3 regions of the Saccharibacillus brassicae genome follow, and region 1 is predicted to be linked to each of the others. Evidence: riboswitches for the same ligand, from Rfam matches in the RefSeq annotation. Region 1 holds a riboswitch; each other region holds the start of a gene.
The links. A riboswitch is a leader RNA that binds a small molecule or an ion and turns the genes downstream of it on or off. The one in region 1 is predicted to bind cyclic di-AMP.

Region 2: another riboswitch for cyclic di-AMP. It lies ahead of FFV09_RS14975 (C40 family peptidase); the one in region 1 lies ahead of FFV09_RS10755 (ubiquitin-like domain-containing protein).
Region 3: another riboswitch for cyclic di-AMP. It lies ahead of secG (preprotein translocase subunit SecG); the one in region 1 lies ahead of FFV09_RS10755 (ubiquitin-like domain-containing protein).

The regions. Positions count from the first base shown of each region.
Region 1 covers NZ_CP041217.1:2,572,635-2,582,265, reverse strand. The annotation lists gene glmU (bifunctional UDP-N-acetylglucosamine diphosphorylase/glucosamine-1-phosphate N-acetyltransferase GlmU) at 103-1,500, opposite strand; gene spoVG (septation regulator SpoVG) at 1,842-2,138, opposite strand; gene purR (pur operon repressor) at 2,460-3,287, opposite strand; gene ispE (4-(cytidine 5'-diphospho)-2-C-methyl-D-erythritol kinase) at 3,541-4,395, opposite strand; gene FFV09_RS10770 (Veg family protein) at 4,574-4,852, opposite strand; gene rsmA (16S rRNA (adenine(1518)-N(6)/adenine(1519)-N(6))-dimethyltransferase RsmA) at 4,995-5,879, opposite strand; gene rnmV (ribonuclease M5) at 5,884-6,429, opposite strand; gene FFV09_RS10755 (ubiquitin-like domain-containing protein) at 6,561-7,988, opposite strand; cyclic di-AMP (ydaO/yuaA leader) riboswitch at 8,378-8,616, opposite strand; gene FFV09_RS10750 (TatD family hydrolase) at 8,815-9,585, opposite strand.
Region 2 covers NZ_CP041217.1:3,610,878-3,620,508, reverse strand. The annotation lists gene FFV09_RS15015 (collagen binding domain-containing protein) at 1-2,152, opposite strand, end outside; gene FFV09_RS15010 (helix-hairpin-helix domain-containing protein) at 2,353-4,341, opposite strand; gene FFV09_RS15005 (PP2C family serine/threonine-protein phosphatase) at 4,338-5,126, opposite strand; gene FFV09_RS15000 (vWA domain-containing protein) at 5,126-5,797, opposite strand; gene FFV09_RS14995 (pseudouridine synthase) at 5,879-6,571, opposite strand; gene FFV09_RS14990 (NifU N-terminal domain-containing protein) at 6,739-7,017, opposite strand; gene FFV09_RS14985 (CYTH domain-containing protein) at 7,114-7,611, opposite strand; gene FFV09_RS14980 (aspartyl-phosphate phosphatase Spo0E family protein) at 7,785-7,940, opposite strand; cyclic di-AMP (ydaO/yuaA leader) riboswitch at 8,291-8,429, shown strand; gene FFV09_RS14975 (C40 family peptidase) at 8,431-8,901, shown strand; gene FFV09_RS14970 (ABC transporter ATP-binding protein) at 9,370-9,631, shown strand, end outside.
Region 3 covers NZ_CP041217.1:2,724,767-2,734,397, reverse strand. The annotation lists gene FFV09_RS11480 (hypothetical protein) at 1-325, opposite strand, end outside; gene FFV09_RS11475 (DUF3800 domain-containing protein) at 652-1,599, opposite strand; RNA gene ssrA (transfer-messenger RNA) at 1,947-2,315, opposite strand; gene smpB (SsrA-binding protein SmpB) at 2,667-3,140, opposite strand; gene rnr (ribonuclease R) at 3,448-6,540, opposite strand; gene secG (preprotein translocase subunit SecG) at 6,787-7,020, opposite strand; cyclic di-AMP (ydaO/yuaA leader) riboswitch at 7,456-7,627, opposite strand; gene murI (glutamate racemase) at 8,234-9,007, opposite strand; gene FFV09_RS24485 (aminoglycoside adenylyltransferase domain-containing protein) at 9,082-9,631, opposite strand, start outside.

The DNA.
Region 1 (9,631 bases):
AAACGATGCCTCGCCCGCAAATTGCGGAGCTTCGAACTTCCCGACGTTGCCTATTTTCCCGAAAGGAGGCCCGGCTGCTCAGCCCGGCCTCCTTTTCGCCGTTTACTTATTCGAATTCGCTTCTTTTTTCGCTTTGGCGCGAGCCTTGATCTTGTCCGCGTAACCCGGCTTGTTTTCCTGCCGGGCTCTGCCGATCGCCAGATCGCCGGCCGGAACTTCCTTCGTGATCGTGGAGCCCGCAACCACGTAAGCGCCCTTGCCGACGTGAACCGGAGCGATCAGGTTCACGTTGCTGCCGACGAACGCGTCGTCTTCGATCTCGGTGAGCGATTTGTTGAAGCCGTCGTAGTTGACGGTGATAGCGCCGCAGCCGATATTGACGCGGCTGCCGACTTTGGCGTCGCCGACGTAGCTCAGGTGGGACACTTTGGAGTCCTGCCCGATCTCGGCGTTTTTCACTTCGACGAAGTTGCCGACTTTGACGCCGTCCGCCAGGGCGGAACCCGGACGAAGATGTGCGAACGGTCCGACCGACACGTGCGCACCGACTGTGGAGTCGCGCACGACGGAATGCGAGACCGTCGCGTCGTCGCCGATCTCGGCGTTTACGATTTCCGCGTTCGGCCCGATCGTGCAGTCTTCGCCGATCCGGGTCGATCCCGTCAGGACCGTGCCCGGATGCAGCACCGTATCCGAACCGATCGTCACGTCCGCGCCGATGTAGGTCGAAGCCGGGTCGATCACCGTTACGCCTCCGAGCATGTGCGTGCGCACGATACGCTCGCGCATCGCCGCTTCAGCCTGGGACAGCACGACGCGGTCGTTGACGCCGATCGACTCGGTGAGGTCTTCCGTCGCGTAGGCGGCGATCTTGTCGCCTTCTCCGCGCAGGATGCCGATCACGTCGGTAATGTAATATTCGCCCTGCGCGTTCTCGTTGGTCACTTTGGACAGAGCCTCGAACAGTTTGCGGTTGTCAAAGCAGTACGTGCCCGTGTTGATCTCTTTGACCGCGTTCTCTTCCGGCGTGCAGTCCTTCTGCTCGACGATGCGCAGCACGCCGCCGTCTTCGCCGCGAATGATGCGTCCGAGTCCGGTCGGATCTTCCGGAACCGCGGTCAAAATGGTCGCCGCGGCGCCTTCGCCTTCGCCTTCATGCAGCGCGATCATCGCTTCGATCGTCTCCGCGCGCACGAGCGGCGTGTCGCCGCAGATCAGAATCGTCGTTCCTTCTTCCCGGCCCAGAAGGGCCTCGGCCTGACGTACCGCATGCCCCGTGCCCAACTGCTCGGCCTGAAGCGCGTAATCGACCTGATCGCCCAGGTAAGCCTGGACTTCCTCCGCGCCGTGACCCACGATAATGACCGTGCGCTCGCTGTTCGTCCGGCGAACCGTATCCACCACATGACCTACCATCGGCTTGCCGCATACCGGATGCAGCACTTTGTACAGCTTCGACTTCATCCGCTTGCCCTTGCCGGCGGCAAGAACAATCGCCATCCTCTTCAATGCTCCGCCTCCTCTTTATTTACCCGGAAATAACCGTTGCCTCTGGAGGCGACGGTTATTGGGGATTCGGCCTTCGCCGTTATTTCTGCGTCTGCTGCGTGCCTGTCGTTTGTCCGCGCGCGAACAAGGTTCGCTCCCGGCACAAATGCGAATTTGAGCCTCATCCCGCTATGGGCGGCGACCGCCAAAGAACGGTTCGAAATCCGTTTCCTTCGCTTCGCTTTCCGATTTCGCGATAAGTATTTACTTATACTGAATATATCGCATTCTTGGCAAAAAGAAAAGGGAACCGAATCCCCCGGTTCCCTCTCCCTTTTGAAATTATGTGTGGCTTACGCGCCTTCTTCGATGACTTCTTCCACTTCCGCGCCTTCGACGCCCGCACGTTCGTATTCTTCCAGAACGGCAGCTTGAATTTTCTCGCGGGTTCCCGAAGAGATCGGATGGGCGATATCCCGGAATTCTCCGTCCGGCGTACGCTTGCTTGGCATCGCGACGAACATTCCGTTATTCCCGTCGATCACCCGAATGTCGTGCACGACAAACTCGTCGTCGATAGTAATCGAAGCGATCGCCTTCATTCTGCCTTCGGAGTTGACTCGGCGGAGTCTAACAGCCGTAATTTCCATTTCGGTTCACCACCTTTTTCGTTAGAGGACTTGTAGTTATGAATTCCACGCCGACTTCCAATATCCTTCTTTTTCCGGCCGGAAATTATGAAATCGCGGAATTTTTTTTGCTTTTATTCCCGAAATCTACGGATATCTCCGTTTTCCGCTGAAATTCGTTATCATTACGAATGAGTTTAGGTAAAATACCTACTTTATAGTAATGTATCCGCGATGTTTTGCCTCCGTTTTGAAAGAAAAGCGAAATTTAAATAAAAAAAGCATTTCCCGACGGGAAACGCTTTTCTGGCGCCGAAAGATCCGATATGCGGTATCGGGCGCTTATTTTTCGAAATAATTGCCCGGCTTCACGCCGACCGTCCGGTTTTTGGCATCGACCGTCTCCAACGTCACCAGCGACACGTAATCTTCGAACAGCCGCTCTTCCGAATCGACCGAGCCCGAATCGAGCAGCACGCCGACTCCGGCCACTTCCGCGTTGAACTCGGCCAGCAGGTCGATCATGCCGCGCACCGTTCCGCCCGCTTTCATGAAATCGTCCACGATCAGCACGCGCGACTTTTCCTTCATCGCCCGTCTCGACAGCGTCATCGTATGGATGCTCTTGTGCGAACCGGACACGTAGTTGATACTGACCGCCGATCCTTCCGTGACCTGATGGTCCCGGCGCACGAGCACGACCGGCAGATTCAGCTTCGCTCCTGTCGCGTACGCGATCGGAATGCCTTTGGTCTCCACCGTCATGACGACGTCGATATTTTTCCCGCCGAAAATGGTCGCGAAAATATCGCCGATCTCGTTCACCAGATGCGGCTGTCCGAGCAGGTCGGACATGTAAAGGTAACCGCCCGGCAGAATGCGCCCCGGTTCTTCCAGCTTGCCGCATACCTTGTGGATGATATCGAGCGCACGCTCTTCCGAGACGCGCGGAATGTATTTCACTCCGCCTGCCGCCCCGGCCAGCGTCTGAAGCTCGCCCATGCCTTCTTCTTCGAACACTTCCTTGATGATCGCCAGATCTTCGCTGATCGAAGACTTGGCCGCTCCGTACCGTTCCGCGAACGTCGTCAACGGAATCAGGGTATGCGGTCTTGCCAACAAAAACTGCGTTAACTCCACTAGCCTTGCACTGCGTTTTAATTTTTTCACTGGGGTTTCCTCGCTAAATCCGAATGTTTTATAAAAAATATATCATCCATGTACGTATTTGTACATGTGAATGTTTTAGAAAACGTTAAAAAAGCGAGGAAAAATTAGAGAATTTTAGGCGGAAAGCTGCCGCAGGCCGTCTTCGATCATCTTGAGGTTCGCTTAAGGTTCGCTTTACGTTCGCCCGGGGTTCGCTTGAGACCCGAACGCAGACCCTGCCCGGGTCCGCTCCGTTGGGCGCCGCTTGCCTCTTCTATCCCAGCGTCCTGACCGCGTAGACTTCAGCGCAGAAGCCTCTCAGCCCGTTGCAGATCCGCTTCGCCTTCTCTTCCTTCGAGACGAGCCCGAATACCGTCGGCCCGCTGCCGGACATCAGCACGCCGTCCGCGCCCAGATGCTCCATGACGCCTTTGAGCCGTCCCACGTCCGGGTACAGCTTCAGCGTGACGTCTTCCAGCACGTTGCCGAGGCCGCCGCACACGTCGGCGAAAGAGCCGCGCTCCAGCGCCTGCCGCATGCCGGAGGCGGAAGGATGCACGTCGATCTCCGCCGCCTTCAGATTGCCGTACACGTCCGCTGTCGAGACGTTGATCGGCGGCTTCGCCAAAATGACCCAGCAGCGCGGCGGATTCGGCAGCTCTTCCAGCCGCTCGCCCCGCCCGGTCGCCAGCGCCGTGCCTCCGCGCACGCAGAACGGCACGTCGGAGCCGAGCTCCGCGCCCAGCTCTTCCAGCTCGGCCATGGACAGCCCGAGCTCCCACAGCCGGTTGAGGCCGCGCAGAGCCGCGGCGGCGTCGCTGCTGCCGCCCGCAAGCCCCGCCGCGACCGGAATCCGCTTCTCCAGGTGCATATGCACGCCGCGGCTCACGCCGAAGCGCTGGCGCAGCAGACGGGCTGCCCGCACCGCCAGGTTCTTGTCGTCCAGCGGAATGTAGCCCGATTGGCTGGACAGCGAGATCCGGCTGCTGCCGGGATCGCTCAGCGTCAGCCGATCCGCCAGGTCGACCATCGTCATGATCATTTCCACTTCGTGAAATCCGTCGTTTCTTTTATGTAAAACGTCCAGCATCAGATTGATCTTCGCCGGCGCTTTTTCGTAAATATACACGCTCTCCACCGCCCCTGCATTCTGACCGGAATTCCGGCTTCCCTCTCGAATTGAACTTTAGCTATTATATGCAAAATCGGACACGAAGTCTATTGACCGAAAATGCCGCCGCCGTCTCCAAGACGAACAAAGGCGGTTTTCGCATAAGCGAAAACCGCCTTTCTAAAACCCGGGCGAATCAGACGCTGGCGTAAGCGATCGGCGTAGCCGAATCGTCTTTCATCAGAGAAAGTTCAACCGTCTCGGTCAGAACATCTGCATAACTATAAGAAACGCGGCCCGAAGCGTGTTCGGCTTCTTCTTCAAGCATAACCGTAAATACCGCCGGATAAGTTCCTTCAAGGATTCCGGTTTGCTCAACCGTCTTGCGTCTGCCTCCATTTGCGCGAAGCATGATACGGTGTCCTACGTGAGCGTCGAGACTGCGTTTGATATCCGATAGCGTTTGGTGTGCCATTCTTCTCAACCACCTCTCTCAATACACTCAATTGTAACATTTTGAGAGAAGTATGTCAAGCTAAATTAATCATTATATCAGGATCATTTCTACCTTGTCAACGGGGTATTTTTAGCCATTTATGACTCCCATTTCGCCTTCGTCAACGCAGTCCTTCCCGAAGGAAAATCCCGCTTAACCGGGCATATTCTTCGATCGAGACCGTCTCCGCACGCCGGGTCGGCGCGATCTCGGCTTCCTGCAGCAGCTGCTCCATCCGCTCGCGGCCTTCTCCGGGGAAGTAGCGGGCGCGCAAATTGTTGGCGATCGTTTTGCGGCGCTGCGTAAACGAAGCTTGCACGAGCGTGAAGAAATGCTCCTCGTCTTCCAGCTCCACGGGAGGCTTCTCGCGCACCTTGAGCCGGATCACGGCGGATTCGACGTTAGGCTGCGGAATGAACACCGTGCGCGGCACGATGCAGACCAGTTCCGGCTCGCTGTAATACTGCACGGCAATGCTGAGGCTGCCGTATTCCTTGCCTCCCGGCGAAGCGGACATCCGCTCGGCAACTTCTTTCTGGATCATGACGACGATATTTTCGAGCGGCAGCTTTTCTTCGAGCAGCTTCATGAGGATCGGGGTCGTCACGTAATACGGCAGGTTGGCAACAACGCTGACTTTCTCGCTGCGCACAAACGATTCCTCGAACAGCGCCTTCAGGTCCACTTTGAGCACGTCCGCCTGGCGGATCGTCACGTTGCCGTACGGACCCAGCACGTCCTGGAGAATCGGGATGAGCCTGCGGTCGATCTCGACGGCCGTCACTTCCCCCGCGTTCAGGGCAAGCTTCTCCGTCAGCGCGCCGATGCCGGGTCCGATCTCGAGCGCTCCCTTGGTCGCGTCCAGATCGGCCGCGCCCACGATTTTGGCGAGAATATTTTGATCGATCAGAAAGTTCTGACCGAGACTTTTTTTGAATGAAAACCGGTGCTTATCGATAATTTCCTTGGTCCGCTTCGGCGAAGCGATGCCTTCTCTTTCGTTCATGAACTCACGATCCTTCGTTTTCGATTTGGGACAGCGCGTCCACGAACTCCTGGCGGGAGATCTGGAACATGCGCAGCCGATTATGGAATTGCTTGCCGTTGCAGTAGCCGATGCCGAGCAGGTTGCCCATCGCCATGCGCCTTGCCGCCGCGTTCGGGTGCACGATCAGTCCGGTCTCGATCAGGTCCTGCCAGTCGATCTGGCTCTCCCCGCCCGGCATCTCCGTATGCACCCGCTCCAGCGCGCGGCGAATCGCTTCCGGCGAAGCGTTCTCGACGCCGATATCGCCTTTGCGCGTGGCATCGGCTTCGGGAATAAAAGCGTGCTTGCAGCCGGGCACTTTCTGTGCCACGATTTTGCGTATCCGTTCTCCCGCAAAATCCGGATCGGTCAAAATGATTACGCCCCGCCGCTCCATCGCCAGCTTGACGCGGCGAATTACCGCCGCCCCGATCGCCGACCCTCCGGTCTCGATCGTGTCCGCGTCGACCGCCCGCTTGATCGCGACCGTATCGTCGCGTCCTTCCACGACAATCATTTCTCTGATCATGTGTCCGCTCCTTTGGCTCTCATAACAAAAAGAAGAGGAGAACCTCCTCTTCTTCGGTTTCGTTTCCTATACGGTTGATTATAGCATCCGGCGGCCGTCAGCGTAAACGCCCGCTTCGGAAACGAACTTCGTTACGGCTTGTTCGGTCCGATCACGTAAATCGTCAGACCGGATTTGCGGCCAAAGTTCAGCGCCGCTCCGAGGCTGTCGTAGTACATGTCGATCTTCTTGCCTTTGATCGCGCTGCCTGTGTCTTCCGCTTTGCGGTATCCGTATCCTTCGATATAGACCCACCATCCGAGCGGAATTACGTTCGGATCGACAGCGATCGTACGGCCTTCGGCCACGGTCGTGCCCGTTGCGGTGCGCGTTCCGATACCCGGTTGTTCCGAAGAATAAGCGGTAGCGGCCACGCCGGTCAGCACGGTTTTATATTCGAATCCTTTGGCGGACGAGGAAGACTTGGCGGAGGCCGCTTTGGCCGACGGTTTGGCGGCGGCTGCCGGCGCAAACGTCTTCTCGACGACCGGCTCTTTCGTGCCGACGGCGATGATCTCGTCCTGCTTTTCGGTTTTGACTTTTTTGTCGACGACGTACTTGGTTACGAATTCTCCGTCTTGATACACCTTTTCGACCTTGTGGACCACGACGCCTTCGACGCCGGCCTGGACCGTTTTGGTTTTGCCTTTCAGCAGCGAGGAGTCTTCTTTTTCAATCGTCTTGTACGGTACTTTGACTTCCTGATCGGCCGTGAACTTGTTGATGCGGTACACGGACACGTCGGCGTTCTCCGTCAATGGAGCCGTAGCGCCCGGATACACTTTGTCGTGTTCGCCCAGCTCGATGTCCATCGCGGACAGCGCGCCTTCAACCGTTCTTTCGGTCGTCAGGGTCTTTTGCGATTCTCCGCCTACCGTCAGGTTGATCGGAATGGCGGTCGTAATCGCGATCTTGCTGTCCGCTTCGACGGCGGCGCTCAGCGGTACGGAGATCTTGTCGTGCGCGCTGAACGGGATTTCCCATCCTTCAAGCGCCGCGGCTACCGTTTTCTCGGCGGTATAGGCCTGCTTGCTTTTGCCGTCGACGGATACCGTGACCGGCACGGCCGTGGTGATGTTCACCGCTCCGCCGTTTTGGACGGGGGAGCTGACCGGTACCGAGATTTTATCGAATTGGCCGAGCTCGACGTCCCAGCTTGCGAGCGCCGCGGCTACCGTTTTCTCGGTCGTGAAGCGCTTCTCGCTTTTCTCGTCGATCGTCAAGGTGACGGGTACGGCTGTCGTGATCGCGATGCGATCGCCGTCCTGAACCGAAGCGCCGAGCGCCATCGATACGTCATCTTGAGGCTTCAGGCTGAGCGAATGCTCGTCCAGCAGTTCCTGAAGGCTGCCTTTATGCGTGCTTACCGCTTGTTCTTTTCCGTCTACGATCAGCACAATATGCTTCTCGGCCTGTGCATACAGTCCGAGCAGTACCATCGTCACGACTGCGACGACGAATAGTGCGACACCCAAAATTTGAAGCCCGTTCTGGCGTTTCCAACGCCAAGCGTAAGTCATGCTGGATGATCGTGAACCATGGGTGTCTTCTTTGGTGAAAATTCCCACTCTTCCGTCCTCCTCCATAGCCCCGCCGTCAAGTGCATACATAGAAAAATTGACGCGACTACTTGCTATTTTTTCGTAGAAACGGGCAGCGCAAAAAGCGTGCTTCCCGTATGTTCCTCCCGATTCCGATCGGAGAACACGTCTCTACGTTCATCCCGGTCTAAAAGTTCAGCCTTGAATCCCACCCTTATGTACGCTGTTCCCTCCGGCAGAACTGCCATAAAACAAAAGAAGCCTGTGGAAAGAGCGGCTTAAGAAAACTTAAGAGGACTCTTCCGCGGGCTTCCCTCTTATAAAATCGACAAGTTGACGATCTGAGGAAAACATAAGGCGCGTGGCTGCCTCTCTCTTATTGTGCGCTTACGAGGTTAGCTGTCGGGTTCGGACGAAGAGAGTCGTCCTATGTCGGTTCTTCCGCTCATGGCGAGAAGACCTCCAATTCACCCCGTAGACCCAGTTGAAAAGGAATCGACCACGGGCTGCTTTCGCCGAACGGTGAGTTCGGAAATCATAATCGGCAGACCGCTTCGGGTTCCCCCGTTCTTCGTCATTCCTGACGAAGATTCAGCGAGACGGTACATGAATTTGTCGGATTAACCGAACATACGGCCGGATTAATCACTGACAAGATAATAGCTTTTTTCACACTTGTTTGTAAAGCTGCTCGTTTTGACGTATTTCAGAGTAAAAGGTTAAAAATTTGTAATCTTCTGCCCTTTTTTGGACCTAAGAGATTAATATCTCGTAAATACTCTTCTTTTCACCGCATTTGCTCTCTTTAAGAACCGATACCAAAAAGTTTATTCGCATTTTTCATTGTCTGTTCGGCAATTTCTTCCAGAGAAATTCCTTTTAGCTGGGCGGCTGTCTCGGCGACGAGGCGAACATAAGCGGTCTCGTTGCGCTTTCCGCGGTACGGATGCGGCGTCAAATACGGCGCATCCGTCTCGATCAGCAGCCGGTCCATCGGCGTCTTCTCAAGCACCTCTTTGGGCTGCTTGGCGTTCTTGAAAGTGACCGGTCCGCCGAACGAGAGATGGAAGCCCAGGTCGAGGCAGATTTTGGCCGTTTCCCAGCTGCCGGAGAACGCATGCATGATGCCGCCGACTTCCGAAGCGTTCTCTTCCTTGAGGATTCGGATCGTGTCTTCGTGGGCTTCGCGGTTGTGGATCACGATCGGCAGCTTGACCCGTTTCGCCAGCGCGATCTGCTCCCGCAGCACCCGATGCTGAACGTCTTTGGGCGATTTGTCCCAGTGGTAATCGAGCCCGATCTCGCCGATCGCCACCACTTTCTCGTGAGCACAGAGCGATTCGATCCATTCCAGGTCGCCTTCCTGCATATCGATCGCATCGACGGGATGCCAGCCGATCGCCGCATAGACGAACGGGTACTTGTCGGCCAGCGCAAGCGTCGTCGGAATAGTCTCGCGGTTGAAGCCGATATTGACCATCCGGGTCACGCCCGCTTCGACGGCCCGGGCCATCGCTTCGTCCCGGTCCGCTTCGAATTCGGGCGCGTCCATATGAGTATGAGTATCAAATAACATAATGATCTCTCCTTTTCATAAAAATAGGCTGCCGAGACGCGGCCGC
Region 2 (9,631 bases), 1.0 Mb from region 1:
CGATCGAAGCGGTCGCAAGCTTGTCCCGGTTGTAGTTCAAGCCTACGTTCCACGTGATTTCTTTGGTCTTGGCATTGTACGTTCCGTTTTTGTACCCGTTGTTTTTGGTATAGCCGTTCGGGTCCAGCGTATCGGTGACGGTCAACGTGCGGTCCGTCGTCGTGATCGTGTCGATCCAGGCGATCACGGCTCTGTTCGGCATCGTCTTGCCGGTGCCTGTCAGGTCGTCCGTATCGAACGACGTTTGGTACGTGACCGTATATTTGTCGGACACCGTTCCGTTGAACTCCAGCGTGAAGCCGTTTTTGTAACTGCCCGGCGTGCCGTACGGTGCCAGCGTATAGTCCGCCGGAGCGACCGTGCCACCGGCCGAGTTCTTGACGCTCAGCGTACCCGGCACGAGCGTCAATCCGCCGTTCGTGAACGTATCGGTAAGTGTGAGCTTGTCCATCGGCGCTTTGTTCTCATTCAGCGTAATCGTCCACGTCGCGCGCTGCGTCGTGTAGTTCGTGCCGCTCAGCTTCTTCTCGCCGAACGCCTGCAGCACATTGCGGGTCGCTTCCTTCGTGATGCCGCCCGTCGTGACGCGGTTGACGACTTTGCCGTCCGTGTACACTTCGCCGGACGTCTCCGTTTGATACTCGATCAGGTAAGCGGAATCGATCGCCTGATCGAACGTCAACGTAAAGCCGGTTTTGCCGCCGGCCGCCGGTGTCGGCGTCACTTCATAGTCCAACGCGTCGACCAGGGCCCCTTTGACCGGAGTGCCTGTCGCAAGCGACACTTCGTACACTTTCACGTCGCCTTTGAGCCTGTGCGAGTCGTCGAAAGAGTCGGTCAGAACGGCGCTTGCGATGTTCTGTTCGCCGTAATTGTACTTGATCGCCCAATCGATCGTCTGGGTTTGTTTGTTATAGCCGGTCGTTTGCTTGTCCAGCAGCTGCCCGGACTTCACCGTGACCGTCGCGGACGCGTCGGCCCCGTCGATTCCGTCTCCGCCGAAGGTCGCTTTGTTTTCGAATCGGGCTTCGTCGTTGACGAATGCCGCATCCGCGGTCAGATCCGTCGCAAACTTGATTTGGTACGCGCTGCTGATCGGATTTTTAAAAGAAAGCGTAAAAGCTTCTCCGTTCGCCGTCTGGCCGATCGTATAATCGTTGGCGTCCAGAGCCGTTCCCTGAGCCGAAGCCGTGCCGTCCAGATTGAACGTCATCGGGTAGACCGCTACCGAACCGGCCTGCAGTGCCAACCCTTTCGGAAGCGGATCGGTCACGACCGCATTTTGCACGGTCTGTCCGGTACGGTTCACTTCGAGTGTCCAGTTGATACTTTTGGCATTCAGATTGCCATTTGGAGCGCCCGTTTTGCTCATCGCCGGCTTGATGTCCGCTTTGAACACCAGATCGACGACCTGTTCGCTGCCATTAATCGGGAATTTGATCTGCTGCTGGGTGGAACCCGTAATCTTCTGTTTGTCGAACTGGGTCTCCAGGCTGATCTTGCCCTGAACCGCGTCGTACTGCGCGATAAATTCGTTGAAGGTCATGACGACCTGACGCGTCTGGCGATTGACGGCGAACGTACCGACGCTCTCTCCGTCTTCCATGATCAGGTCGCCCGAGATGTCATTGAAAATGACGAACTTGTTCTCCGGAAGCAGGTCGAACGTGAACGTATCGCCCTGCACGTAATCGTGTCCGTCGGCGAGCGCCCAGTTGAAGTCGAGCTTCACTTTGGAGCCCTGCTCGTACACGGCATCCGTTACCGTGCTGCCTGCCGCATCGAACACGGTCAGGTTGACGGACGTAATCAGGTTCTCCGTCATCGCTTTCGGAGCCCGCGGCTCCTGCGCCAAAGCGGAAAGTTCCGTTTCGTCCGCCGTTTCCTTATCTTGCGGTTCCTCCGTTTGCGGTTCTTCCGCTTGCGGTTTCTCCGTTTGCGATTCTTCCGTTTGCGGTTCGTTCGTTTGTGATTCGTCGTCGACGATAACGTCTGCGCTTGGCTGCGCCGACGCTCCGTCGGTCGCCTCCGAGGCATACGTCGCCTCCGTCACGGTCTGCTGCGCGCTTGCGTTCGTCGCGAATCCGAATCCTTGCAGGATTTGCACGACGAGCAGCAGGCCGATGACCAGCAGGCTCATTCTCTTTCTCATCTGTTGTTGTCCTCCCTTTGCTGATATCAAAATGCTCGCTTGGCACTTGCCTGAGAAGAAGCATAAGGGAGGCACATATACAAAAAATGAACATGAGGCGGCGGACCCAAAAAAAGACCGACCAAAGCCCGCCTGACGCGGAGCTTGGTCGATCTTTTTGGGTGCTGCACGGAGACGCGCCGCATTATACTTCGCGCGGCCTAGAGCGCCTGCAAGTCCAGTTCGGCCTGCGCCAGCGCCCGGGCCGTCCCGCCCGCTTCGCGCAGCGCAGCTTCCTGCTTCGCGCGAATGCCCGAGCTGATCCGCATCAGCTCGGCCGGGCCGGCCGACAGCCGCCGTTCCAGTTCGCGCGTCCGGGCTTCGACCGCCCGTTCCACGGCGAGCACTTCCGCCTGCGGCACCCGGCCGAGCACCGGGTCGAACGCGAAGCGCCGTTCCAGGCGGTCGCGCCACGCCAGCAGCATGCGCGTATTGGCCGGACCGAAGCCGGGCACCCGCGCCAGACGCTGCGTCTCGACTTCCAGCGCCGTCTCGATGCCGAACAGCGCAAGCGTCGCCCGGCGGCCCGGGCCGATCCCGTCGAGCTGGGCCTGCTCGATCCGCTGCCGGCGCAGATACGCCTGAAGCTGCAGCGTGCGCTGCTTGTTCTCCAGGCGGCGCAGCTCTCCCGCCCGGAAGCTCTCCAGATCGAGGTACTCGCGCCTCGCCTGCTCCAGCTCCCGCAGCTTCCCGGCAAAAGCGCCGGAGCGCCCGGCGTCGCGGTACCGGCGCGACAGCTCTTCCCAGCGGCCTCTAAGCTGCTCGCGTTCATCCGACCGTGTCTCGCGCAGTCTGCGCCGCCCTCTGCCTGCCGCCAGCAGCAGCAGATTGAACCCGGCCCATCCGCCGACCGTCAATATCCAGAAGCCCGGCAGGAAGATCCAGATGCCCGCCGCCGCGGCCAGCGACAGCAGCGACAGGCCGCCCCGCCATTTGCGCCGCCGCAAATACGCGGCCACGGGCCCCGACAGCTGCGAAGACTGCGACGCCGGTTCCGGCAGCGTGCCGGCCTGCGGCGGCTGCGGCACGCGCTGGATCTGCATCCAGACGACCGGCAGCTGGAAGTTGGCCGCGGCGCCGGCAGAACCGCCCGCCTGCGCGGAGGCGCGGTCTCCCGCCGAGCCGTGCGGCGCGGCATGCGACGGGCGAAACAGCAGTCCGCCCGTCGCGGACTCCATCGCGCACCACGGACAGGAACCGACCTGCGACGGATACTGGTGCCCGGGGTTGCGCGCGCAGGAAGAGAGATGCCCGCCCATCTCCTGCAGCGCTTCGATCCACTCCTGCGCCTCGGGCCGGCGCGTCATCGATTCCTGCGCGAAAGCGCGCACGAACAGTGCCTGCACGGCCGGAGGAAGCACCTGCAGCGGCAGCGAGCCCGGAGGCGGCTGCATCTGCCGGGCCGCCGAAGCGGGACCGTACGCGAACCGGAATTCGCGGATTGCCCGCTCGATCGGCATGTCGCCCGTGCCGGAATATTTGCCCGCGAACGGATGGCGGCCCATAAACAGCAGCATGAAGATGAAGGCGGCCAAGCCGAAGTTGTCGTGGTTGCGCGTGCGCACGACGCCGCGAAAAGAAGTGACGCCCTGAAGTTCCGGCGGCATATACATCGGAATGCCGACGTCGCAGCCGAAGCGCGTGCCGCCGGACTGCACCTGGAAGCTGTCGCAGTCCAGCATCAGGATCGTCGCCTGGTCGGTGACGTAGAAATTGCTGTGGTTGATGTCTCCGACGACATGGCCGGCTTCATGCACGGCCGCGAAAGCGCGCGCCAGATTGGCCGCGGTATGTACGAGGAACGAATAGCCGGCCTGCGGAAATTCCGTCAGCCGGGTCTTGGGGCCGTATAGTTTGTGGATTTCTTTGCCGCTCAGGCACGGCATGAGGAAGCCGATGATCCGCCGGCCGGCGTCGCGCAGCACGTCGACGGGCCACACCGTAAACCGCAGCAGCCGTTCCGTCTTCAACCGGACCATCGCTTCGATCTTCTCCTGCTTGTCTTTGGGCAGCGGCTTGTGATACACCTTCGCCACCAGATCGGACTGCCCGACTAACTCGAACACCGATCCTTCCCCGCCGCGGCCGAGCTCCCGGCCGAAGACCACTTCCGCCCCGCTGCCGTTCACGATCCGATCGGCCCGTTTCATGGCGTGCCTTCCGGCGGCGCCAGCCGGCTCGCGAGAACGAGCGTCTTGTCGTCGTCCGTCCGCTCGTTTACCCGGCCCGAATCGAGAAAAGCGTGCAGCGAATCACCGTAGCGGCTCTGATCCGCCGCTTCCAGCCGTCTCAGCACGGAGAAAAAAGGACGGAAAAACGGCGCATGGGCGCTGCGGGTCTGGTAATGCAGCGCCAGACGCTGCAGGCCGTCGGTAAATACGGCGATCTCGCCGTACTGCCGGCCCGCGTGCAGGCTGTGCTGCAGCACTTTCTTGGCGCTGCTCTGCGTCGCGAAGTAAGTCATATTCTCGTATTCGCCCTGCTGCGGCCAAAATGCCCACATGTAGTCGTCCTCCTTCTCCGAAAATACGATCGCGCCGTCGCCGATCTGAATAAATACCGCCGTGTCCCCGCTCACGACCGCCGCCAGAAACGTACAGGCGAATTCGCGCGAGCGGCAGCCCGCTTTGGCCGCGCGGGCGCGTACGGCCCGCTGGAACCGGGACAGCCACGCTTCGCAAAATTCGCGCGTCAGCTGTTCGATCCGCCCGCCCCGGCCGAAATGCCGCTCAAGCGCGTCGGCGAACATCGTGCAGGCCAGCTCCGAGCCTTCTTCGGAACGCGAAGCGCTGCCCGCCCCGTCGGAAGCGGCCGCAAGCAGCACCTCTTGCGCGCCCGAAGCCGCAAACGTCCGGCACAGCGAAAAGTCCTGACAAGGCTTGTCCGTCTTGGCGTGCGACGTGCCGCGCACGGAAGCGTTCGCGTACTTCCACATCAGATCAGCGCCCATCCTTCCGGCGTAGCCGGATTTTCCAGCCGGATCTGGTCGCCCGGCGCCGAATGCGACACCGAATTCAGCGAATTCGACAGCCAGGAGAACAGGTCCGCGAAGCGCAGTCCTTTGAGCTTGAGCGGCGCCCTTGTTGCGATCTGGTTCAGCACGTTCATGTCGGCGTTCTCCACGCCGACCGCGAAGAACATGAACGACTTGGCGGCTTCGCCTGCGCGCACGAGCGAAGCGGCACGCTGCCAGTCGTCGGTCGGGGCTCCGTCCGTAATAAGGAAAATCCACGGCCGGTAATAGGAGACGCCGTTTTGCTTATACACGTTTTTGCGGTCTTCAAGCATCGCGACCGCTTTCTCGATTGCCGCGCCCATCGGCGTATTGCCGCTGGCCGTCAGCATCGGCGGGTAGAAGTCGTCCGGCGTGCCGAAATCGGACGTCGCCTGCACCGGGCCGAAGCTGACCACGGCCAGCTCCACCCGCTTGACCGACATGCTGTCGGTCATCAATTCTTCCTTGAACGAAGACAGTCCGCGGTTCAGCTCTTCGATCGGCTGTCCGCTCATCGAATACGAAGTATCCAACAGCAAAATGCAGGGACATCTAGGCTCCGGGTTTTCCGCGAATTCCGCGGCAAACGGTATCTGGTCGAATTCAAACATCTCAAGCAGCCCCTTCATCTGTAATCGCGGCGAAGATCCGCCGCTCCTTCTATTCTTGCAGCGCCTTGTTCTTGCAGCGCCCTAGTCCTGCAGCGCCGCCAGCAGCTCGCCGAGTTCCTGCGCGCCGAGCTCCCGCCGCTGCCCTGTCTCCAGGCCATCCAGCCGCACGTTCATGATCCGCTCGCGCCGCAGCTCCAGCACCCGAAAGCCGAGTTCTTTGCACATGCGGCGAATCTGCCGGTTCAATCCCTGCGTCAGCACGATGCCGAACGTCGATTCCCCGATCCGGTAAGTCCGGCAGGGCAGCGTCACCGTGTCCATGATCGGCACGCCGCCGGCCATCCGAAGCAAAAATTCGTCGGTCACCGGCTTGTCCACCGTCACGACGTATTCTTTTTCATGACCGTGTTCCGCGCGCATCATTCGATTCACGATGCCTCCGTCGTTGGTCAGCAGGATCAGGCCTTCGGAATCTTTGTCGAGCCGGCCTATCGGAAAGATCCGTACCGGGTAGTCCATATAATCGGCGATGTTCCCGGCCACGCCCGGAGCATGGGTGCATACGATGCCCCGCGGCTTGTTGAGAGCGAGGTACACCGGCTCCGCCTTGGGCGGAATAGGCAGCCCGTCGATCGTCACCGTATCGCCGGGAAGCACGTCGGCGCCGGCGGCGCACGCTTCCCCGTTGATCGCGATACGCCCGGCGGCGATCAACCGGTCCGTCTCCCGCCGCGAGCAGTAACCGCTCTCGCTCACGTATTTGTTGATGCGCATGCTCGTCCAACTTTCGTCTTCTCTATTGTAATAACCGGAAGCCGGCTGTTTGACTTCATTATAGATCCAAACAAAAACGTCTCCCGACCCGAAAGCGAAACCCAATGCCGTCGGAGGAGACGTTCGTCGATCAGGACGTCAAGGCTTCGGCAAGCGAAACCTGCGTCCTATGGATATACGCGTCGGAACGCTTCTTCGACCTGGGGCAGGATATCGTCCCAGCTTGCGTCCGGCAGTTTGCTGACCGTCACGAAGTCGCGCATGCCGAAAATGTTGTCCACGCCGTCGATTTCGACGAGCGCCGCAGCCAGCGGATGCTCGCTCGGCTCTCCCGCTTTGACCGACGTGCTTTTGGGACCTTCGAACAGAACGGAATCCGCTCCGACCCGAACCGAATTGGGATTAGGCGTTTGTTGAACATGAATTTGAACCGTGATAGTCCTCACCTCTTTCGTAAATTTGTCCGCCGGAAAGCGGACGAATTGGCTCTATTGTAACATATGGCCGCCCTGCGGCGCCGACTCTTTCGAAGCGGCCGGGCCTCAAGCGCGGTTTTGCAGTTCTTTCCACACTTTTTTGTTGCTGTATTCGCGCTTGGAACTGATATCCTCGCCGAACCAATCGGGTGGGGAGAACGCCTGCGCGTCTTCGAGCGACCCGAATTCGACTTCGGCCACCGTCAGGTCGAGCTGTTCGTACCGGTCCAGTTCGACCGTGAATCCGTTCCATTCCCCGGTCGTCCGGGTCTTCGTCAGCGGCACCGCTCCCGAAGCCCGGAACAGCTGGTCGTAGATGCTCTCGGTAATGGAGTATTCGATCTCTTCGCGGCTCATGCCGTTGCCCTGCTTGAACGTGTGCGTATATTCAACCTCGCCCGTATCGGCGTCGACCAGTCTGCGCACGCGCACCTCCTGCTGCTCGTCCAGCGCCAGGTAAGTCTGCTCGATCGTCTGCTGCGAGCGGCGCTGGAACGATCCGGCGGCGATCAGTTCTTCCGGCGTGCGATCCAACAAAAATTTGCGTTCGATTTCCGTTGCCATGCGGCTTCCTCCTCGTATGCCCGTATTTTCTTCTATAAGTATACCCCGAAAGATCGGGCCCCCGAAAGCCAAGAAGGCGATTTAACGGCAAACGCAAAAAAGCGCGTAGGCTACGCGCTTGAATAGAACAGTAAGCAGGCAAGCGTTCTCATAAAAAAACTTCACATGAACCGTCATGCGTTTTTGTAGCGTTCGTATTCGTTCAACCATTCGTCCAGCTTCTGCGACTGCACCAGCACCCGCTGATCGAGGAAACCGTATTCGTCGGCCAACTGATGGAGAATTCGACGCTGCCTTTCCATCTCATCTTGAATATCTTTGTTGTTCATCTCCAGGCCCTCCCGCTCGAGTCCTCTATACCATAAATCGGTAAAACAGCACCAATCCAAGAGATAAAATCCCAACATTTTAAATAATTTTTTTTGCGCACAGCTATTGCCGAATACGACGAAACTGCCGAAAAAGAAATATCAAACGCTGTTCGTTCGGGCTTTGCGAAACCTTCCGTACCGCCAATTGTAACAAATACGTGCGTTTTTCCCAGCAATAATTACAAATTTGTCACTTGTGTTTCGTTTTCAGCCTGTTATAATCATGCGATGTCGATAAGTTTTTTATGTTTTAAAGGAGCGTTTGACAAACCGATAGTCAGTAAGGTAGAGTATCAATAGTTACAAAATATTAATAAATGCCGAATTTCTTAACGCAAGAAAACGGGGGAACCATTTCGGGTGAATTATTCTTGTTTCAGAGGGAGTATAGGGAAATTCCTACCACCGAGCCCTTAGCTAACTCCGTAGGCATCAGGGGGAAAAATTTTTGAAGAAGCTTGTCATTTCCGTATTGGGAGCAGCCATTTTGTTTACGTCGGGGGCCACAAGTACATATGCCGCCAGCTCCGCACCACTTAACGCCGCAGTAAGTCAAGTCTCGGGCACGCCTTACAAATACGGCGGCACGACGACCTCAGGTTTCGATTGTTCCGGATTCACCCGATATATTTTCAAAAAGTTCGGCGTTTCGCTGGCCCGTACGGCTGCAAGCCAGGCTCAGCAGGGCACGACCGTATCCAAGTCCAATCTCCGCGTAGGGGATCTCGTCTTCTTCAACACGACGGGACGCGGAATTTCGCACGTCGGCTTCTACGTAGGCAACGGCAAGTTTGCCAATTCTTCGAGCAGCAAAGGCGTCAGCATCGCAAGCCTGTCCAATTCGTATTGGGGCAAACGCTACGTGACCGCCAAGCGCGTGACAAGCGACTGGTCTTACGGTCAAATGGTCCAGAGCTGATTTTCTCCGCACGTCTTCGTCTTCATCAACTCTCTCACATTCATCACACCCATATTCGCTTCAATCAACATCTTCCATTAACCCGTTCCTTCCGGCGCACGAGCCGGGGAACGGGTTTTATCGTCTCCGGGGACCGTTCCTTTTAATCAGATACTACATAGACGGACAGTCCGCCGGTTTGGTTGCATTTTCCGCGAACTTTTTTTGAACTTTTTTTCGATTTTGCCCTAACGGGCTTTTTTTGCTATAGTGAACCCATCTTTCCAAATGGGGTGACGAGGAGAATGTTCTGCCGCATCGTTCGAAGTAGCTAAGGATCGGGCCGGATCAAAACGCGTACCGGCTATCAAGGGGGCTCTCTGCCTTCTGATCGCATCCCTTGGTTTTACCACGATGATGCTGGACGGAACCTTCTCTTTTTGCTGCGTCCGCAGCGACTCATTCCCTTTTTGGAAGGCGGTTTTTGGTGTGTTAAAAAATAGCGTGTCCCTGTTCAAAAAACAAATCGTGCTGTACGTGCTGCTCGGCTTCGCCCTGCAGTTCGCTTCGGCTTACGGCATTCATACGTTTCAACGGCTGATCGACCGGATCTCGCTCTCCTCCGGCCTCGGCCAGTTAGGCAGCCTGCTGCTGCTCTACGGCGTGCTGCTCGGCGCGTGCGCCCTGCTGAACTACGCGGCGGAGTACCCGCAGACCCAGCTGCCGCGCGGCCTCACCGAGAAACTCAAGC
Region 3 (9,631 bases), 150 kb from region 1:
CGGAAGAAGTCATATTGCTGAACATCTGGCCGGTAATCGAATATGTATTTACTACCGTCGGAGCCTGAAACTCGTAAGCCAACCAGGCCGGCAAGCTGTTGGCTATCCAAGGAGAATTGGCCTCGTCCTTATTTATGTCATCGAAAGCATAATAATTTTGGGCGGCAGACCAAGTATCGCTTGATGACGTCACTTTCCCGCTTGGCGCATCGGAAGCCGTCATTTTGGGAATCAAATCCGCGTTCGAATTTTCACCGGGTTCTGCGATTGCAACATTGGTTAACAGCAAAAACAAAGCACAAAACATAATCAATAATTTTTTCATTTTGCCAACTCCCTAACTGTTTTTCATCATATTATAAGAAAAAAATAGATATGACAAGAATTTATGTAAGGTCTATTAATACAGTCGTGCAGGTGGGGCATAGCGCAGCTTATTGATATTTTGAGACGAGAAAAAAAGCGGATTCCTAATGGGATCCGCTTTTTTTATTACATATGGAAGTGAGGGGAGTCGAACCCCTGTCCGAAGGCAAGTGGCATAGCCTAGCTTCGCTGGGTGAAGTCAAGGTCTTGATGTCAAACCAAGTGTAAGCGATCCAAGTTGAGAAATACGAGAATACTACTATTTTAACTCTGGCCTGTCAGCCATCAATCAATTAAGGAATAATTCCGTCCTCTTCCTTCAACTTCATCCTTGTATCCCAGCAACATGCGAACCAATGTATTCGGATACCCCATCAGCTTACGATACTCTTTTGCTGATAGATCGGGATTTCTCCACATGATCGCCTGAAGCTTGGCTATTTCTGAAACATCATAACGAGACTTGTACACCATAAATTGAGATACGTAATCACCTATAGACAGTTCTGACAGATTTTCATTACCGTTCCATGAGTACAATTTGATCTGTTTTAGGAACCGATTTATGTTACTACCTTCAGACAAAAAGCGATATATTAAATCACTCTTAATCAATGTTGTATTTGAATCTCCCATGTAACTCTGTTCCATCAGAAACACCACAATTCCCATGAACGTATCAATAATTTGCAGAGGAATAGATTCATGAGACTCTTCCGACTCGACAGATGCAATCTTATACGTTTTGCTCCGATATACAGAATGAGCATTCATCTGCTCTTTAATTTTGGAATGAAGTCGTAATGAATCGTACTCATCGTTTCGGTCAATTTTAATATTCACCTCTATTTGACCACTCAAGTGACGTGTAACTCCGTAGAACAACCTCTCGGGAATTTTGATATAGAACAGATTTCGTAGCTCCATCATTGTAAGATTTAGTTCTTGAGCAATGCTGTGAGCTTTTGTATTATCGACAATGAAAATATTAATATTCACATTCTGATTGATGATGTAGTGAAGAACCTTGAAGTATTTCTTCAGATACTGGTCATGATTGTATTCCCTAAAATGTAATTCGCTCTTAGTGCTCATTTCTTCATACATACGTTGTATCGTCTGCGTTATGTTCGTCATTGTCTGTTCACTGCCGCCATAAGCACCGTAATATGAATTTTCTTTTCCTGGCTGATCAATTTTATTTGCTTCATCGAAATAGATATTATAGATCATTGGACACTTCCTAAACAATCAAAATTATAACGTCAGTCTTGACTTTCTTCCATATAAATACTATCATAATTATATAGAAATAATACGGATGAGTATAGCCTTCTCCGCTTCGCTAGCTAGAGCTGACTATACTCAAAAAAAGAACCTCCTCCGCTTCGTTAGCAGAGTTGGTTTTTTTGTTTTACAATACTTTTTAGCTTTGTTAGTTTGATCTTTAATCATACTACAGAGAGCCCTGTATAATACAGATACTCTGTCGCAGCTCATCCTGTGAAAAACAAGAAGAAGAAAAGATGGTTGATATAATGTAAAAAAAGACACCTGAGTTAGGTGTCTTTTCTTCGTACATATGGAGGCGAGGGGAGTCGAACCCCTGTCCGAAGGCAACGCAGCATAGGCTTCTACGGGTGTAGTCACAGTTTTGATGTCACCCGAGCAGCGCCCCGTAACCGGCTCTGCGTTGGGTCAGCCTGATTGTCTTCTTCCGTCTACCCCCAGGCGGAGACTAGACGGCGTAGCCTACTAATTGGGTTGGGCCCTCATCCCGGCACATAGGCGATGCCGGGCGAGAGCACGCATCACAGTTTCTTAGGCTGCGAAAGCGTAGTTGGTTTGTTGTTTGCCATTTAATAGGCTTTAGCGTTGATAAAGCGGACGCGTCCCCACTACCCGCTACCCATGCCCGAACTACCCCCGTCGAATCCATAAACGCCCCCTGGTCGGAAAAAGGTCGCCCTTCGAAGATCGAAGCCGGCGCGCATTTTTCATAAAAGGGAACTTCCGGATTAAAGGGCCGTGTTCTTGGAACCGCTAGGTTCCGGCACGAGCCGTATGTTCCTTAAGTTCGCACGGTGTCTTTCCCTCCATAAAAGAAAGAACCGTTCGCGGGAGTGCAAGCACTTCCCACAGACTTTGATTATACCACATTTCGTGGTGTAAAGGTAGATTACCCTGCTCGCTCGACCGTAAAACCGGAAAATGCCGTTTCGGCCGCTTTTCGGCTGATCTCGCGTTCGCCGCGCAGCCTCACCGGCTTTGGCAGACCGTCGAACGCCCGACTGTACCGCTTAACGCTGACGGGATTTGAGCGCCCGCTGGATGTCCCGCTGCGCGTCGCGCTTGGCGGCCGTGTCGCGCTTGTCGTGCTGCTTCTTGCCTCGGCCGAGGCCGATCAGCAGCTTGGCGTAGCCGTTGCGCACGTAGACTTTGAGCGGCACGATCGTGTAGCCTTCCTGCTTGGCCTGGCCGATCAGCTTGCGGATCTGCACTTTGTGCAGCAGCAGCTTGCGCGTGCGCGTCGGATCTTCCGGGTTGTTGCGGTTGCCCTGCTCGAACGGGCTGATGTGCATGTTGTGGACGAACGCTTCGCCGCCGCGGATCGTCGCGAACGCGTCGCCGATATTCGCTTTGGCTTTGCGCAGCGATTTGATCTCCGTGCCGGTGAGCACGAGTCCCGCTTCGTACGTATCCTCGATGAAATAATCGTGGGACGCTTTTTTGTTCTGCGCGAGCACTTTGCCCTGCTCCGTATTTTTAGGCATGTCTTGCACCTCCTCTGCTTCTTTATTTAACGCTTCTATATTGAATTGTAACAAGCCGTCTTTGGAAAAGGCAAGAAAAGGAGCGGCGGGCGATCGAGGAAGATACGTTAACGGGTCGAGAGATCGTTTGGCTCGCCGGTTCATGCCGCAAAAAGGCCGCTAACGGATATGCAATCCGTTAGCGGCCGGAACCGCGGTTGCCCAGCCGAAGACATGCTCTCGGGCTTCAACAGCGGCGGCGGATCGATCCTCGAGCCGCCGCCGCTGTATGACCTTCCATGCGGCCTAGCCGCCGCTCCGAACCTTTTTACTTGTCTTTGCGCGGCGGACGGCTGCCGCCTGTCGAACCCGGACGGCCTCCGCCGCCGGAACGGCCGCCTTTGTTCGGCCGTTCGTTGCCGTTGCGCGAGAACGTAGCCGTCTCGCCGCCGTAGCCGCCCGTGCCGGAACCGAAGGCAAATTTGCCTTTGCCCGGTTCGCGCGCGCCTTCCGGCGCGCCTGCCCCGCTCGCTGCGCCCGCGGAACTGCCCGCTGCGCCGTTCGAGCCGTCAGGGCGGCCCGGACGGGCACCGCCGCGTCCGCCCGAAGCCGGCGGACGACTGCCCCGCTCGCCGGCTTCGCCCGGCGAGCCGTTGTACGCATCTGCGCCGCCCTGGCCGGCTTCGATCTGAATGCCGCCTGTGCGCGCAGGCTTGCGCGGCTCGGAACCGGCTTCGCCTCTCGGAGCGCCCTGACCCGCGCCTGCGCCCGTACCGCCGTCTCCGGTCGGCACGCCGCCGAAGGTCCAGCCGCCATCCTGGCCGCCTTTGCCTTGGCGTGGCTGTGCGCCTGCGCCGGCTTCGCCGCTGCCGGTTGCTTCCGGCACGCCGCCGCCTTTGCGTCTGCGCTTGCCGCCGCCCGGAGCGCCGGCTTCGTCGCCCGCACCCGGTACTTGCGCCGCAGGCGCGATCACCGTCGTGCCTTCAGGCAGGGCGGCACCGCCGCCTTTGCCTTTGCGCTTGCGGGTACGCTTGCTTTTGGTCGGAGCGCCGGCTTCCGCCGTGCCGCTGCCGGCCGCCGCAGGTGCGGTGCCCGCCGCCGGAGCGGAAGCTGCCGCTCCGTTCGGACGGAAGACATCGCCCTGCTTTTTGCCTTTTTTCTTGCCTTTGCCTTTATCTTTGCCGAACTTTTCTTTGCCGGTCTTGTCGCCGCGTCCGCCTCTTGGCGCGCCGCTCGGCGCACCGTCGCCGCGGCCTCCACGGCCGCCGCGGAACGCGCTCTTTTTCATATCCACCAGCTCGAAATCGATCGTATGCTCTTCCATGCTGACCTTGGACACGCGGATCTCGACCAGGTCGCCGATGCGGAAGATGCGCGACGTGCGCTCGCCGACCAGCGTCAGGCGGGACTCGTCGTAGTGGTAATAATCGTCGGTCAGGTTGCTGATATGGATCAGGCCTTCGATCGTGTTCTCAAGCTCCACGAACAGACCGAAGCTCGTTACGCTGCCGATCACGCCTTCGAACGTCTCGCCGACTTTGTCCAGCATGTACTCGGCTTTTTTGAGCTGGGCCGTATCGCGCTCCGCATCGACCGCCACGCGCTCGCGAATCGACGACTGCTGCGCGATGTCCGGCATGCGGATATTGAGGTATTCCTCGCGCGACTGCGACAGCTTGCCGCCGTGGTCCAGCACTTCCCCGATCACCCGGTGGATGACCAAATCGGGATAGCGGCGGATCGGCGACGTAAAGTGCGTATAATATTCGGCCGCCAGGCCGAAGTGGCCGAGATTGGCCGAATCGTATTTCGCCTGCTTCATCGAGCGCAGCAGCAGCGTGCTGATCGCTTTTTGCTCCGGCGTATCCTGCACTTCTTCCAGCAGCGATTGCAGCTCGCTCGGCTGGATGGTGCCTCCGCGCGTGCCTTTGACCTGATAGCCCAGATTGGCGGCGAAGGCCGCGAACAATTCCAGACGCTCCTGATCCGGGTCTTCGTGGATGCGGTACAGGAACGGAACTTTGGCTTTGCTGAAATGCTCCGCCACCGTCTCGTTCGCCGCCAGCATGAACTCTTCGATGATACGTTCGGCAATCGAGCGCTCGCGCGTCACGATGTCGATCGCTTTGCCCTGGTCGTCGAGCAGCACTTTGGCTTCTTCGAAGTCGAAATCGACCGCGCCGCGCTTCATGCGGCGTCCGTTCAGCTTGAGCGCCAGCTCCTGCATCGTGCGGAACGTGTCGGCCAGATAGCCGTAGCGCTCCTGCAGTTCCGGATCTTCTTCTTCGAGCATGCGGCGCACGTTTTTGTACGTCATGCGCTCGACCGTCTTGATCACGCTTTTGAAAATATCGTAGCGAACCAGCTTCATCGACGCGTCGAATTCCATCTCGCACGACAGCGTCAGACGGTCCACGCGCGGATTCAGACTGCAGATGCCGTTGGACAGGCGCGGCGGCAGCATCGGAATGACCCGGTCCACCAAATACACGCTGCTGCCCCGGTTATACGCTTCCTGATCGAGCTGGGAGTTTTCTTTGACATAATAGCCGACGTCCGCGATATGCACGCCGAGTACGTAGTTGCCGTTCTCAAGGCGTTCCACGTTGACCGCGTCGTCCAGGTCTTTGGCGTCTTCGCCGTCGATCGTGACGATCTGCTTGCCGCGCAGGTCGCGCCGGCCCTGGCTGTTGATCTCTTCGTCGGAGATCGTCTCCGGCGCCTGCTCCGCTTCTTCGAGCACTTCGTCCGGGAAAGACTCCGGCAGCTGGTGCTTGCGGATGATCGACAGGATGTCGACGCCCGGGTCGCTGTTATAGCCCAGCACTTCGATAACTTCGCCCTGGGCCGCCGCGCGGCCTTCCGGGTAGGCGATAATGCTCACGACGACCTTCTGGCCGTTCAGCGCGCTTCCGGACCGTCCGGCCGGGATAAAGATGTCGCGCGTGATGCGCTTGTCGTCCGGAAGCACGAAGCCGAACGATTCCTCGTCCTGGTACGTGCCGACGATCTGCGTCACGGCGCGCTTGACGACCCGCACCACTTCGCCTTCCATGCGTCCGTTCGAAGAACGGCGCGACGCGATGCGAATCAGCACCGTATCGCCGTTCATCGCGCTCAGCATGTCGTTCGCGTTAATGTATACGTCCGCGTGTTCGCGATCCTCGGGAATCAGGAAACCGAAGCCCTTGGCATGCGTTTGCAAACGTCCGCGCAGCAAATCCATACGTTCCGGTACGCCATAGCACTGGGTACGCGTCAGTACGATCTTGCCTTCTTCTTCAAGTCCGTTGAGCATGTTCATAAACTCCCGAAACTGTTCCGCATCGTCGATGCCGAAATGTTGCTCCAGTTCCTGGTGCGTCATCGGCTTGTAGGCGCTCTCGCGCATAAAGCCCAGCAGCATATCTTCCGTTATCATGGTTATCACCTCAAAATGGCTCCGGCTGCCTACAGACCGCCCGATCGGCTGCAGATCGCGAATGCTCGATTTTTTCTTCTACATTCTCTATTATACGTTAAAAGTACCCGCGCTGGCGCATGCTTAATCCTTGCTTGCTTTTTCGTACGCATTTATTTGAATATATACAAAAAAAAGCCCTCGTCTCCCTTGAATCCAAGGATCAACGAAGGCTTCCCGGGCAGTCCAACCGCCCCGATCGCCGGGTTAGTTGGTCAGAGCCGTAGTCAACAACGCCATGATTACGAATCCGGCACCCAGTACGACGGTCGTGCGCTCAAGCACCAAGTCCATGCCGCGAGCTTTGCTTTTGCCGAACAGATGCTCCGCACCGCCGGAAATTGCGCCGGCCAAGCCTGCGCTTTTGCCTTTTTGCAGCAGTACGACCGTGATCACACCGACAGCAAAGATCAAGAGAACTACCTTCAGAAAGATTTCCATGTCGTTTAACCTCCTAAGCGTAAGCCGCGTATCCTGTATCGATTGAATCAGAGTTTCTAAAATGGAAAACAGCATTTTTAGTCTACCATAGTTCTCGGTATTTGACAATCGACCAAGGGCAGACCGGATGCGGAAAAGAATGGGCGATCCCTGCAAGCGGACATTAAGAAGCCGCGCGGCGGCTGGATCTCCCGCGGCGCGGCTTCGGTTCATTTGACGGTATGGGGACGTACGGCCCTGACAAGCTCGCGCTTAACGGCGCTGCTCTTTGGCTTGAACCGTACGGTCGGTCCAGAGAATGTATCCCGCGGATACGGCCGTAAGGACCAGAATGGCCATGATGATCATGGCATCCGACATGCTTTTTCCTCCTCTGCTGATGTGGCTCCGGTGTGACGTGTGAGAATGGCCTGGTTTTCGAAAGATGCGAAAAAGGTCACCTCTCCTGCTCTGCTTACGAGGTTAGCTGACGGATTGGGACGCAAGAGTCGCCCCGCCTGCCGCAGATCCGGCGTACCGGAGAGCGTCAGGCTTCACCCCATGAGCGCCTGCGCGGCGTCTCGATCGGTTCCCCCGTTTTTATCGAAAAATTCAGCAGTCTAATCTGGGTCTTCGTGTTCGAGTGACGAATCTCATCATCCTTTCCGAAAAGTGGGCGGCATGCCGGAACGTTCGATGTGCCAAGCTTCGAAAGTCCGGGAAGAAGCGGCAATTTTCCCGCGCCTCGCGCGGTGATATGCTGCTTTTATGAACCGTATCTTAACCCCTTCTGACACCTCGTGTAAAGGATGAACCTGAGCGTTTTTTGCGGGTTTGGGCGTTAAAAGCTGACATTGGAATCTCCCACGAAGCCGGATCTTTCCTTTTCGCGGAAAACCTCCCGTTTGCTCGATTTAGCTCTGAAAATGCGGCTGAAAAAGCAGCCTGCGGCACTTTGCCGGAGCTTGATGGGCCGTTTAGGTCGAAAAGCGGATTTTGTTACCGTTTTCATATGCGGAAACGAAGTCGTTTTGTGCATCCTGCCCGGCCTTGCGGGACGTTCGTTCGGAGCGGGATTTGCCCTGCGCGGGCGCGAGAAAAAAGCCTGAGACGAGTCGCAGGCTTCGAAGATCGGAAAGGCGGATCGCAAGTCCGCGCAGCTTCCGTGAAGGCTCCGACCGTACGCGGCGGGAGCTTTTTATTGATTCTTTCGGGTTCTTTTCCTATTCAAATCTCAAAGCATTACGCCGTTCAAAATTGCCCACGCGCGCTCAAGCTTGGCCTGATAGGCCGGATCGTCCGCGGAGTTCATGAACCGCACGCGCCCGCTTCCGCCGCCGGCCAGCCCGCGCTCTTCGAGAACGCGCGCCACTCTCCGCACCGTGCCGGCGCTTCCGTCGATGACCCGGATATGCGGCGGCAGAATCTGTTCCAGCAGCTCCGCATAATACGGGTAATGCGTGCAGCCGAGCACCAGCGTGCCGTAGCGGCTTAGGTCGAACCGGTCGAATTTGCGCAAAAAGTAAGGACCGAGCTCGGCCGGATCAAACTTCAGCGCTTCGCAGTATTCCACGAGTTCCGGCATCGGCAGCGAATCGACGATCCCCAGATCGTCCACGCGCGACACCAGATCCCGGTATTTGGCCTGGCTGAGCGTCAGTTCGGTCGCCAGCACCAGCACGCGCCGCCCGCTCGCCCCGTTCATCTCGACGGCCGGCTTGACCGCCGGTTCCATCCCGATCACGGGCACGTCGTAGGTGCGCCGCAGCTCGGTCGCCGCTACGCTGGTCGCCGTATTGCACGCGATGACGAGTGCTTTGACGCTTTGGCCCAAAATGCGCTCCGCCGCTTCGCAGACGTATTCCGTCACCTGTTCTTTGGTCTTCGGCCCGTAAGGGACATGCAGCGTATCCGCGAAAAAAATAAAGTCCTCGTTCGGAAGGCTGCGGGCCGCTTCGCGCATCACGGTCAGCCCTCCGATCCCCGAGTCAAAAAAAGCGATGCTCATGCTGCTTCCCCTGCCGTTTCGTTGATTTGGTCTCATTGGTGGAGCCTCGTCGGTCGAGTCTCTTCAGCCTCTTATTATAGCCCTCCCCGCAGGGAAACGCCATGAAAAGCCGCCTGCTCGGCGATCGCCCGCAGCATGTCCTGCGCAAAAGCCGTCAGCCGGGCTTCCGACACCGCCGGGGCACTTCGGATGTCTCCTGCGTAATCCTCAAGCGCGGGCCGCACCACGTCCGTCCATTCCGGGAGCGCCGAAGCTGCCCATTCTCCGCCTTCTTTTTTCGAAGCGACCGTCCCGGTCTTCAGGAACATCAGCACCCGGCACAAATTAAGCGTCAGATAGACCGGATTGTCCGTAATCTCCGCTTCGGCGCCGCGCACGTCGCTCCAGACCGACTCCAGATAAGCATGCTTGGGCACCGGCGGATACGAATCGCGCAGCGGCGGACCGTACAAAGCGACGCCGCGCTCGTAGGCGACGGTGACCTGCGCGGCCAGATCGTCATCCGCGTAGTCCGCGCACAAATAGTGCGGATCGGAAGCGTACCGTTCGCGGTGCGCCCCGGAATAATGATAGACGCACGGCGCCGGATGCCTGAATTGACGGAGAACATCCTCTTCCACGACG